DNA from 4 places in the Pseudarthrobacter sp. 1G09 genome. Region 2 is predicted to be linked to each of the others. Evidence: predicted binding sites of a transcription regulator. Region 2 holds the regulator's gene; each other region holds the start of a gene.

The links. Region 2 encodes HrcA, which represses chaperone genes, less so after heat shock. Its sites were predicted from a motif close to TTNGCACTCGNNNNNNNCGAGTGCNAA; they were not measured.
Region 1: groES (co-chaperone GroES) is a predicted target of HrcA. The motif match lies at 962-988, and genes of this name have one in related genera.
Region 3: groL (chaperonin GroEL) is a predicted target of HrcA. The motif match lies at 1,374-1,400, and genes of this name have one in related genera.
Region 4: ACP3TD_RS14000 (FmdB family zinc ribbon protein) is a predicted target of HrcA. The motif match lies at 1,159-1,185, and genes of this name have one in related genera.

The regions. Positions count from the first base shown of each region.
Region 1 covers NZ_CP188306.1:3,081,104-3,083,299, reverse strand. The annotation lists gene ACP3TD_RS14115 (DMT family transporter) at 1-919, opposite strand, end outside; gene ACP3TD_RS14120 (hypothetical protein) at 1-62, shown strand, start outside; gene groES (co-chaperone GroES) at 1,144-1,437, shown strand; gene groL (chaperonin GroEL) at 1,518-2,196, shown strand, end outside.
Region 2 covers NZ_CP188306.1:2,354,844-2,357,039, reverse strand. The annotation lists gene ACP3TD_RS10855 (DUF3097 domain-containing protein) at 1-392, opposite strand, end outside; gene hrcA (heat-inducible transcriptional repressor HrcA) at 590-1,603, shown strand; gene dnaJ (molecular chaperone DnaJ) at 1,685-2,196, shown strand, end outside.
Region 3 covers NZ_CP188306.1:1,094,068-1,096,263, reverse strand. The annotation lists gene groL (chaperonin GroEL) at 1-1,196, opposite strand, end outside; gene ACP3TD_RS05110 (ABC transporter substrate-binding protein) at 1,486-2,196, opposite strand, start outside.
Region 4 covers NZ_CP188306.1:3,050,654-3,052,849, reverse strand. The annotation lists gene cpaB (Flp pilus assembly protein CpaB) at 1-717, opposite strand, end outside; gene ACP3TD_RS14000 (FmdB family zinc ribbon protein) at 835-1,095, opposite strand; gene ACP3TD_RS13995 (5-formyltetrahydrofolate cyclo-ligase) at 1,217-1,837, opposite strand; gene galU (UTP--glucose-1-phosphate uridylyltransferase GalU) at 1,941-2,196, shown strand, end outside.

The DNA.
Region 1 (2,196 bases), 730 kb from region 2:
GTAACCGGGGCAACGCCTCCGACGGCGGGGAGGACGTCGATTTCGACGACCTCGGCCGCTGAGGGCGCTGGCCCGCACCTGTCAGCAGGACCCCCGAAATGACCAGGACCCCGCCTGCAATCTGGGCCGCTGTGATGGGCTGGCCCAGCAATACGGTGATGATCGCAGTGAAGACCGCGATGAGGTTGAGGTAGTTTCCGGCATTGGCCGCGCTGGTGTGCTTCAGGGCCAGGTTCCACAGCAGGTAGGAGCCCAGCGAGGGAAAGACGGCGATGAATGCCAGGGACCAGGCCCCGGACTGGGTGGACGGGAATCCTGCACCGGTCACGGCGGCCACGGGAGCGAGGGCAACGGCTGCTATGGCCGCCTGCAGGGCCGTGGAGGTAACGGCGGGGACCGCAACGCGCCGGGCAAGGACCGTATAGAGCGCCCAGACGGTGATGGCCGCCAGGATCAGCAGTTCGCCGGCGCCCAGCGAGAAGGTCAGGAGCCGCTGCAGCTGCCCGCCGGTGAGGACCAGCAGGACACCCGCCAAACCAAGTGCCAGGCCGATCCAGCCCCATGGCCGCGGCCTGTCCTTCAGCAGCACCGCGGCAAGCACCATGATCAGTACCGGGTTCGCCGCCGTCACCAGGGATGCGTTCAGGGCCGAGGTGTGCTGGAGGGCGCTGTAGAGCAGCAGGGTGTAGGCGGTCATGCCCAGTGCGCTGAGCAGCAGGAGCGCAGGCCAGTGGCGGAGGACTGCCCGCCAGTCGGGGCGGTCCACCACGTGCGCGAGGAACAGCAGCGGCAGTGCGGCCAGCGTCCAGCGCCAGAACGTCAGCTGCAGCGGGGCCATGGATTGGACGGCGGCCTGGCCCACCACGAAGTTTCCGGCCCAGAAGAGGGTGGCAAGGATCAGGAAAAAGGCAGCTCGCACCGGTTCAATCTACAGGCGAAGTGTTCTCCGATGACGAAATGGCTGGCACTCGCCTTGACCGAGTGCTAACCCCCGCCTAGAGTCTTCATTAGCACTCTCCCTAGGAGGGTGCTAACACATGAAGAGCTGCCAGCCTGGCTGCTGCCGGCACCGCGACGACGGTTGCCAGCCACGGCAAACGGCTTTCAAGTCCACGAATTTGCTGACGAAAAGGAGAGGTCCGAGTGTCGGTCTCTATTAAGCCTCTTGAGGATCGTATTGTTGTCCGCCCGCTCGAAGCCGAGCAGACCACGGCTTCCGGCCTGGTTATCCCGGACTCCGCGCAGGAGAAGCCGCAGGAAGGCGAAGTTGTCGCTGTTGGCCCCGGCCGCTTCGAAGACGGCAACCGCGTCCCGGTCGACGTAGCTGTCGGCGACGTAGTCATCTACTCCAAGTACGGCGGAACCGAAGTCAAGACCGGTGGCACCGAGTACCTCGTGCTGTCCGCCCGCGACGTCCTGGCGATCGTCGTAAAGTAAATCTTCCGGATCCCCGCGCCGCTGGCCATGCCTTGATGCAGGTCAGCTGCGCGGGGTTTCTGTCTTGAAAGGACACAACCATGGCAAAGCAGCTTGCGTTTAACGACGCTGCACGCCGGTCGCTTGAAGCCGGCATCGACAAGCTCGCCAACACTGTCAAGGTGACGCTCGGCCCCCGCGGCCGCAACGTCGTCCTGGACAAGAAGTGGGGCGCGCCCACCATCACGAACGACGGCGTCACCATCGCCCGCGAAATCGAACTGGACGACCCCTACGAAAACCTTGGCGCACAGCTCGCCAAGGAAGTTGCCACCAAGACCAACGATGTTGCCGGTGACGGCACCACCACCGCAACGGTCCTGGCCCAGGCACTGGTCAAGGAAGGCCTCCGCAACGTGGCCGCCGGCGCCGCTCCCGGCCAGATCAAGCGCGGCATCGAAGTTTCGGTTGAGGCCGTAGCTGCCCGCCTGCTCGAGAACGCCCGTCCGGTCGAAGGCACCCAGGTTGCCAACGTGGCATCCATCTCCGCCCAGAGCGACGAGGTGGGCGAACTGCTCGCCGAGGCATTCGGCAAGGTGGGCAAGGATGGTGTGATCACCATCGAGGAATCCTCCACCACGCAGACCGAGCTGGTCCTCACCGAAGGCATGCAGTTCGACAAGGGCTACCTGTCCCCGTACTTCGTCACCGACGCAGAGCGCCAGGAAGCAGTCCTCGAGGACGCCCTCATCCTGATCAACCAGGGCAAGATCTCCTCCG
Region 2 (2,196 bases):
ACCTTCTCGACGAGTTCGGCGTCGTGCTTGCCTTCCACCCAGATGCGGCTCGCCTTGGCCACCTGTGCGCGCTGGCCTGCGACGCGTACGGAGCCCGAGGCGGTGCGCCCGGCGGCCGGACCGCCCGGTGCGGGCCGGGGCGCCGGTGGCATCAGCCTGATGGCACGGCCCTCAAGGAGGAACCCGAATCCCAGCCGGAAGGTCCGCGACTTTCCGCGCCGGTCCTCAAGGGCCACCACATGCATGCCGCCGGACTTTTCCACCCGGGTGACGGCCCCCACCCACCCGGACTGTACGTCTTCGAGCACCATGCCCCGTTCCACGGGCACTTCAGGCAGTTGCGTGCGCGCGGGAGCGGACATGTCCCGCGGGCCCCAGTTCCGGTAATCCATGGTCACTCCGCCTCGCCGTAGGTGCTGTCCCGGAATTTCGCCCGGAGCGGTACCAATGCTAACAACGGGCCAAGGCATAATAGACTGTTAGCACTTGGGCATGTCGAGTGCTAACAGTTCGAGTGCATGTTCGAGTGCGTGCAGACTGGCAGGAAGGAACGGGTGGCTTATCCACCCCGACTGGATGGAGGTGGAGTGTGAGTGAGCCGCGCAAGCTTGAAGTACTGCGGGCCATCGTGGAGGACTACGTCCACTCCCGCGAGCCGGTAGGCTCCAAGGCCCTGGTGGAACGGCATCACCTGGGGGTTTCCAGCGCCACGATCCGGAACGACATGGCGGCGCTTGAGGACGAGGGCCTCATCACGGCGCCGCATACCAGCGCCGGCCGGATTCCCACGGACAAGGGTTACCGGCTGTTCGTGGACCAGATTTCGGCCGTGAAGCCGCTCTCGCAAGCCGAACGGCGCGCCATCCAGTCCCTCCTGGAGGGATCCGACGACCTCGACGACGTCCTCGACCGCACCGTGCGGCTGTTGTCCCAGCTGACCAACCAGGTGGCGGTGGTCCAGTACCCCCACCTCAGCCGGGCACTGATCCGGCACATCGAGTTCGTCCTGCTGGCCCCGCGCAAGGTCCTGGTGGTCCTGATCGCGAACAGCGGCAATGTGGAGCAGCGTGTCATTGACGTCGGGCAGGACCTCGCGGACGAAGCGCTGTCCGCGCTGCGTACCCGGTTCCTGGGAACCCTGGCCGGAACACCGCTGGCCCGGCTGGCCCAGGCCCTTCCCGCCGTCGTCTCCTCTGTCAGTCCGGGGGAGCGGCAGGCGGCGCAGTCGCTGGCCCATGCCCTGGAGATCCTTGCGCACAGCAGCCGCGAGGACCGTATGGTCATGGCCGGAACGGCCAACCTGGCCCGGTCCAATGTCGACTTTCCGCTGAGCATCGGCCCCGTGCTGGAAGCTTTGGAAGAGCAGGTGGTGATGCTGCGGCTGCTGAGCGACATGGCGCAGGACCACCGTGGCGTGGCCGTCAGCATCGGCCGCGAAAACCCCTATGACGGCCTGGCCGAGGCGTCCGTCGTGGCCACCGGCTACGGCCCGGACAGCGTGGCCAAGATCGGCATCCTGGGTCCCACCCGGATGGACTATCCCAATACCATGGCGGCCGTCAGGGCAGTTGCCCGTTACCTTTCCCGCATCCTGGGTCCCTGACCGGCCCGCCCCGGCACCACAGCCGCCGGGCCCGCACGGCAGCCCAACCGCAGGCAGTACAACAAGGAAGAGATACGAACTTTGAGCAGCCACTATGACGTCCTTGGAGTCTCACCGGAAGCCACCGGAGAAGAAATCAAAAAGGCCTACCGCAAGCTGGCCCGCACACTCCACCCCGACGTCAACCCGGGCGAAGATGCGCAGGACCGCTTCAAGGCGGTGACCCACGCCTACGAAGTCCTCTCCGACCCGCAGAAACGCCGGGTCTATGACACCACAGGCAACGAGAACGGCACCGACAACGGATTTGGCGGCGGAAGCTACGCCGGCCAGGGCTTTGCCTTCCAGGACATCTTCGACACGTTCTTCGGCGCCGGCGGATCGTCCGGACCCGCCTCACGGGTCCGCCGCGGCCAGGATGCACTCATCAGCGTGCGCATCGAACTGCGCGACGCCGTCTTTGGCGTCAACAAAAAACTTGAGGTGGACACTGCAGTCACCTGCCCCACCTGTGAGGGGTCATGCTGCCGTCCGGGGACGCACCCCGAACGCTGCGACATCTGCGGCGGCAGCGGCCAGGTCCAGCGCGCTGT
Region 3 (2,196 bases), 1.3 Mb from region 2:
CGCACAGCGTCTTCGATGCGGTGCTTGCGCTCCTTGAGCTCAACCTCCGTGGCGGCACCGGCCTTGATGACTGCAACGCCGCCGGCCAGCTTGGCCAGGCGCTCCTGCAGCTTCTCGCGGTCGTAGTCGGAGTCGGAGTTCTCGATCTCGGCGCGGATCTGGGAAACGCGGCCGGCGATCTGGTCGGCGTCGCCGGCACCCTCGACGATGGTGGTCTCGTCCTTGGTGACGACAACCTTGCGTGCCTGGCCCAGGAGTTCCAGGCCGGCAGTCTCCAGCTTCAGGCCGACTTCCTCGGAGATGACCTGGCCGCCGGTGAGGACAGCGATGTCGGCGAGCTGGGCCTTGCGGCGGTCACCGAAGCCGGGAGCCTTGACGGCAACGGACTTGAAGGTCCCGCGGATCTTGTTGACGATCAGCGTGGCCAGGGCCTCGCCCTCGATGTCCTCAGCGATGATCAGCAGCGGCTTGTTGGACTGCATGACCTTTTCCAGGACAGCAACCAGTTCCTTGACGTTGGAGATCTTGGAGTTGACGATCAGGATGTACGGATCCTCGAGGACCGTTTCCTGGCGCTCTGCGTCGGTGACGAAGTAGGCGGAGATGTAACCCTTGTCGAAGCGCATGCCTTCGGTGAGTTCCAGCTCCAGGCCGAAGGTGTTGGATTCCTCGACGGTGATGACGCCTTCCTTGCCGACCTTGTCCAGGGCTTCGGCAATGAGGGCACCAATTTCATCGTCACCGGCAGAGATGGAGGCCGTGGCGGCGATCTCTTCCTTGGTTTCGATTTCCTTGGCGGAGTTCAGCAGTTCGGCGGTGACGGCGTCAACGGCCTTTTCGATGCCGCGCTTGAGTGACAGCGGGTCGGCGCCGGCTGCAACGTTGCGCAGGCCTTCCTTGACGAGGGCCTGGGCCAGCACGGTAGCCGTGGTGGTGCCGTCGCCTGCGACGTCGTCAGTCTTCTTGGCAACTTCCTTGACCAGCTCGGCGCCGATCTTCTCGTAGGGATCGTCCAGCTCGATCTCCTTGGCGATGGAAACACCATCGTTGGTGATCGTGGGGGCGCCCCACTTCTTTTCGAGGACGACGTTGCGTCCACGCGGGCCGAGGGTGACCTTAACGGCGTCGGCGAGGATGTTCAGACCCCGCTCAAGGCCGCGGCGTGCCTCTTCATCAAATGCAATGATCTTGGCCATAACGGCAATAGTCCTTTCGGGACAGTCGTTAAGAATGAACCTCAGCTGCAGTGCCCGCGACGGACGGTTCCTGAACGGCGGCCTCTGTATGCCTCCGCGTGGGAACCTCACTCCAGTAAGGTGTTTCTTCGCTCCTCGGCCGCTGCCGGGCGCCGCCGGCTGAACCGGGCGTTGCCTTTAGCAGTCGGTACGTCAGAGTGCTAACTCAATAATTAGCACTCCCCCGGTGAGAGTGCAAGCGAGAGAGACCCCCGGGTACGCGTTTAGGGCCCGTATTCGCCGAGGGCGATCAGCTGCCCCTGCGGCCGGCGGTTTCGTGTCCGGTGGCCGTCGGAATGTTGTCGCTGCCATAGGTGAACACCGTGAAGGTGGCGGAGGTGATGTCCCCGTTGGTGTCGAACGCGATGGGACCTGACTCGCCGTCGTAATTGATGCCGCCCCCTGAGGCGAGGCCGGGCAGGCAGTCCTTGTAGGTGGTGCAGGCCGCCGCTGCCGTGGCTTGGGATTCCGTGGCGGTCCCGCCGGAGACGGCCAGAAGGTTGGCAGCAATGGAGGGGCCGGCGTCATCCTGTGCACGCGCCGCCGCCAGGGCGGCAAGAGTCACCGCATCGAACGTTTCCGCGGCATACGAGACATCCTTCAGTCCCTCGTCCACACCCAACAGGCGGGCCTGGAAGGCGGCGCTGGGAAGCTGACCGGACACAACGGCCCTGGCGCCGTCCAGCGCCTTGGTACCAAGCTTCGATCCGTAGCGCGCGAATGCTCCATCGCTCAGCAGCAGGCTGGCCCCGGAGACCCCCGCGTTGTTGAGCTCAGCCAGTGCACCCTGCGACCCTTCGCGGGCAACCACGACGACGGCATCCGGCTTCGCGGCCCCGGCTTTCCGGGCGGCATCCCCGGCCTCGCCGCCGGCGAACCCGGCGTTGTCCAGGACCTGCAGCCCGGCCCCTGCGGCGGCGTCGGCGACTGCGGCAGCAACTTCCTTGCCGTAGGCACCCTC
Region 4 (2,196 bases), 700 kb from region 2:
TCCCACCAGGACGAAGAACAATTTGCCCTGCGTGGACGCCCCTGCCAGCCGCGCTGACTGTTCAGCTGTGGCTGCCACCACGATCAGCCCGTCGGTTTCGGCGGTGCCCAGCCATTGTCCGCCCTGGCCACCTTTGGCTGCGGTCCAGAGGACGGGGACTCCGGCGGCCAGGACTTCCGATGGCCCCTGCTGATCGAACCCGTTTCCGGATGTCAGGACGACGTTCACCAGTTGCCCGGGCGAAACCAATTGGATGGACGAGGCATCGGCCATCCGCAACGGAACGGCAGCCGATCCCGGGGGAGTACCGGTGAGAAGCCCGGGACCCAGGAGCTGGACATCGGTAACCAGCTGCCCTTTTCGCAGCGGCGTTGCCAACTGTTTGCCTGCCGCCTCCGACTGCTCGCTCAGCACGCCTTCGGACACCAGGCCGGGCGGTACCAGCACCGGAACAAGGTCCGAGGCCGTGACAGCCGTTCCGGCGGGCAAGTCCCTCGCTGCGGACAGGGCTGTGGCAGTGTCGGCCGGCGCAGGGGTCAGCTGATGGACAGTCATGGACGCCGCTGCGCAGAGCAGCAGGGCAACAGCCAGGCGCCGGTTGCGGTTGAGCAACCCGCCCACGCGGGTCAGCGGGCTGCCGCGCCGGGACGAGGCAACTCCCTTTTTGGCTTGGAAGACGGACGGTCTGCGGTGGGCACGGAGGGGATGTGCAGGCATGCCTTCACGCTAGGCGGGCAGGCATGGCAGGCGACAGCGGCCCCGATCCTATGTGGACAACATGGTGCTGTCTTCAGGTCCCGGGCCGCGGTCAGCCCGAGTGTGGTGTGGCCGGTGTCAGCTGGCGGCAGCCGCCGGTGCGGGTGCCGGAGCAGGGGCTGCCGGGGCCGCGGGTGATGGGGACACGGTGCTGCCCTTGGAGTCGCGGGAGTCGGTGCGGTAGAAGCCCGATCCCTTGAAGACGACGCCCACGCTGTTGAACTTCTTGCGCAGCGTGCCTTCGCATTCCGGGCAGGACGTCAGCGAACTGTCCGAGAATGACTGGACGATGTCAAAAGCATGGCCGCAATCCTTGCAGGCGTAAGCATATGTTGGCACTGGTGCTCCTCCTCTTGGGCAAACGAGAGGTCCCGTGCTGCCACCCGTTCCACTGGTGGTCCGTTAGCAGTCGCAGGGCCTGAGTGCTAATTCTATCATCCCCGTCCACCGGCGTCCGGGGTCAGGGAGCGCCTGCCAGGACCCGCAGTCCGCCCGGAGTCAGGACGGCCGGAACGGGACGGTCGAACTCCTCGGCGGGGATCCGCCCGGCAGGCAGGAGTTCTTCGTCGTAGATAACAGCGGCAAGCGGAATATGCTTCCCGGCAGTGTCCAAATGGCCCAGGAATTTGTCGTAGTAGCCTCCGCCCTGGCCGATCCGGTTACCGGCATGATCAACGGCCGTGGCCGGAATGAACAGCCCGGACGCCCCGCCGGCCACATCCGGCCCGTGTCGCGGCCCGTCAGGTTCCATGACGGGCGCGTAGCGGCTGCGCGCAAACGGGATGCCGGGAGACCAGAACACCCAGCTCAGTTCGCGCGCGGGTTCGCACACCGGCAGCAGGACGCGGTGTCCGCGTGCGTGGAGGGCCTGGATCAGCGGCAGTGTGGGGGGTTCGACGCCGACGCCAAGGTAGACGCAGAAGGTTGCGGCCGCGCCGTCCGCAAGGGAGCCGGCCCAGGCTGTGCCATGTTCCGCCAGGGCGTTGCCGGCCTCCTCCAGGGCCGCCGGAGACAGTTCCGCGCGGCGGGCACGGTGGGCGGCCCGGATGCCGTCCTTGGCGCCGGTCTGGTGTTCAGTCATGGGTTTTCCCTCCATCGCCGCGGGCGGCGGGTTCATGTGCAGGTCTGCGCCGGGGCAGGACCGCTGATTACTTAATGCTTGCCGCTGACGCTAGATTAGTGCGGTGACTACCAGTAACCCGAGAGTTCGCAAAGCCGTCATCCCCGCTGCGGGGCTGGGTACCCGGTTCCTTCCCGCCACCAAGGCTATGCCCAAGGAAATGCTTCCGGTGGTGGACAAGCCTGCCATCCAGTACGTCGTGGAGGAAGCCGTTGGCGTCGGGCTCAACGATGTCCTGATGATTACGGGACGCAACAAGCGGGCGCTCGAGGACCACTTTGACCGTGTCCCGTCGCTCGAGTCCGCCCTCTCGGACAAGG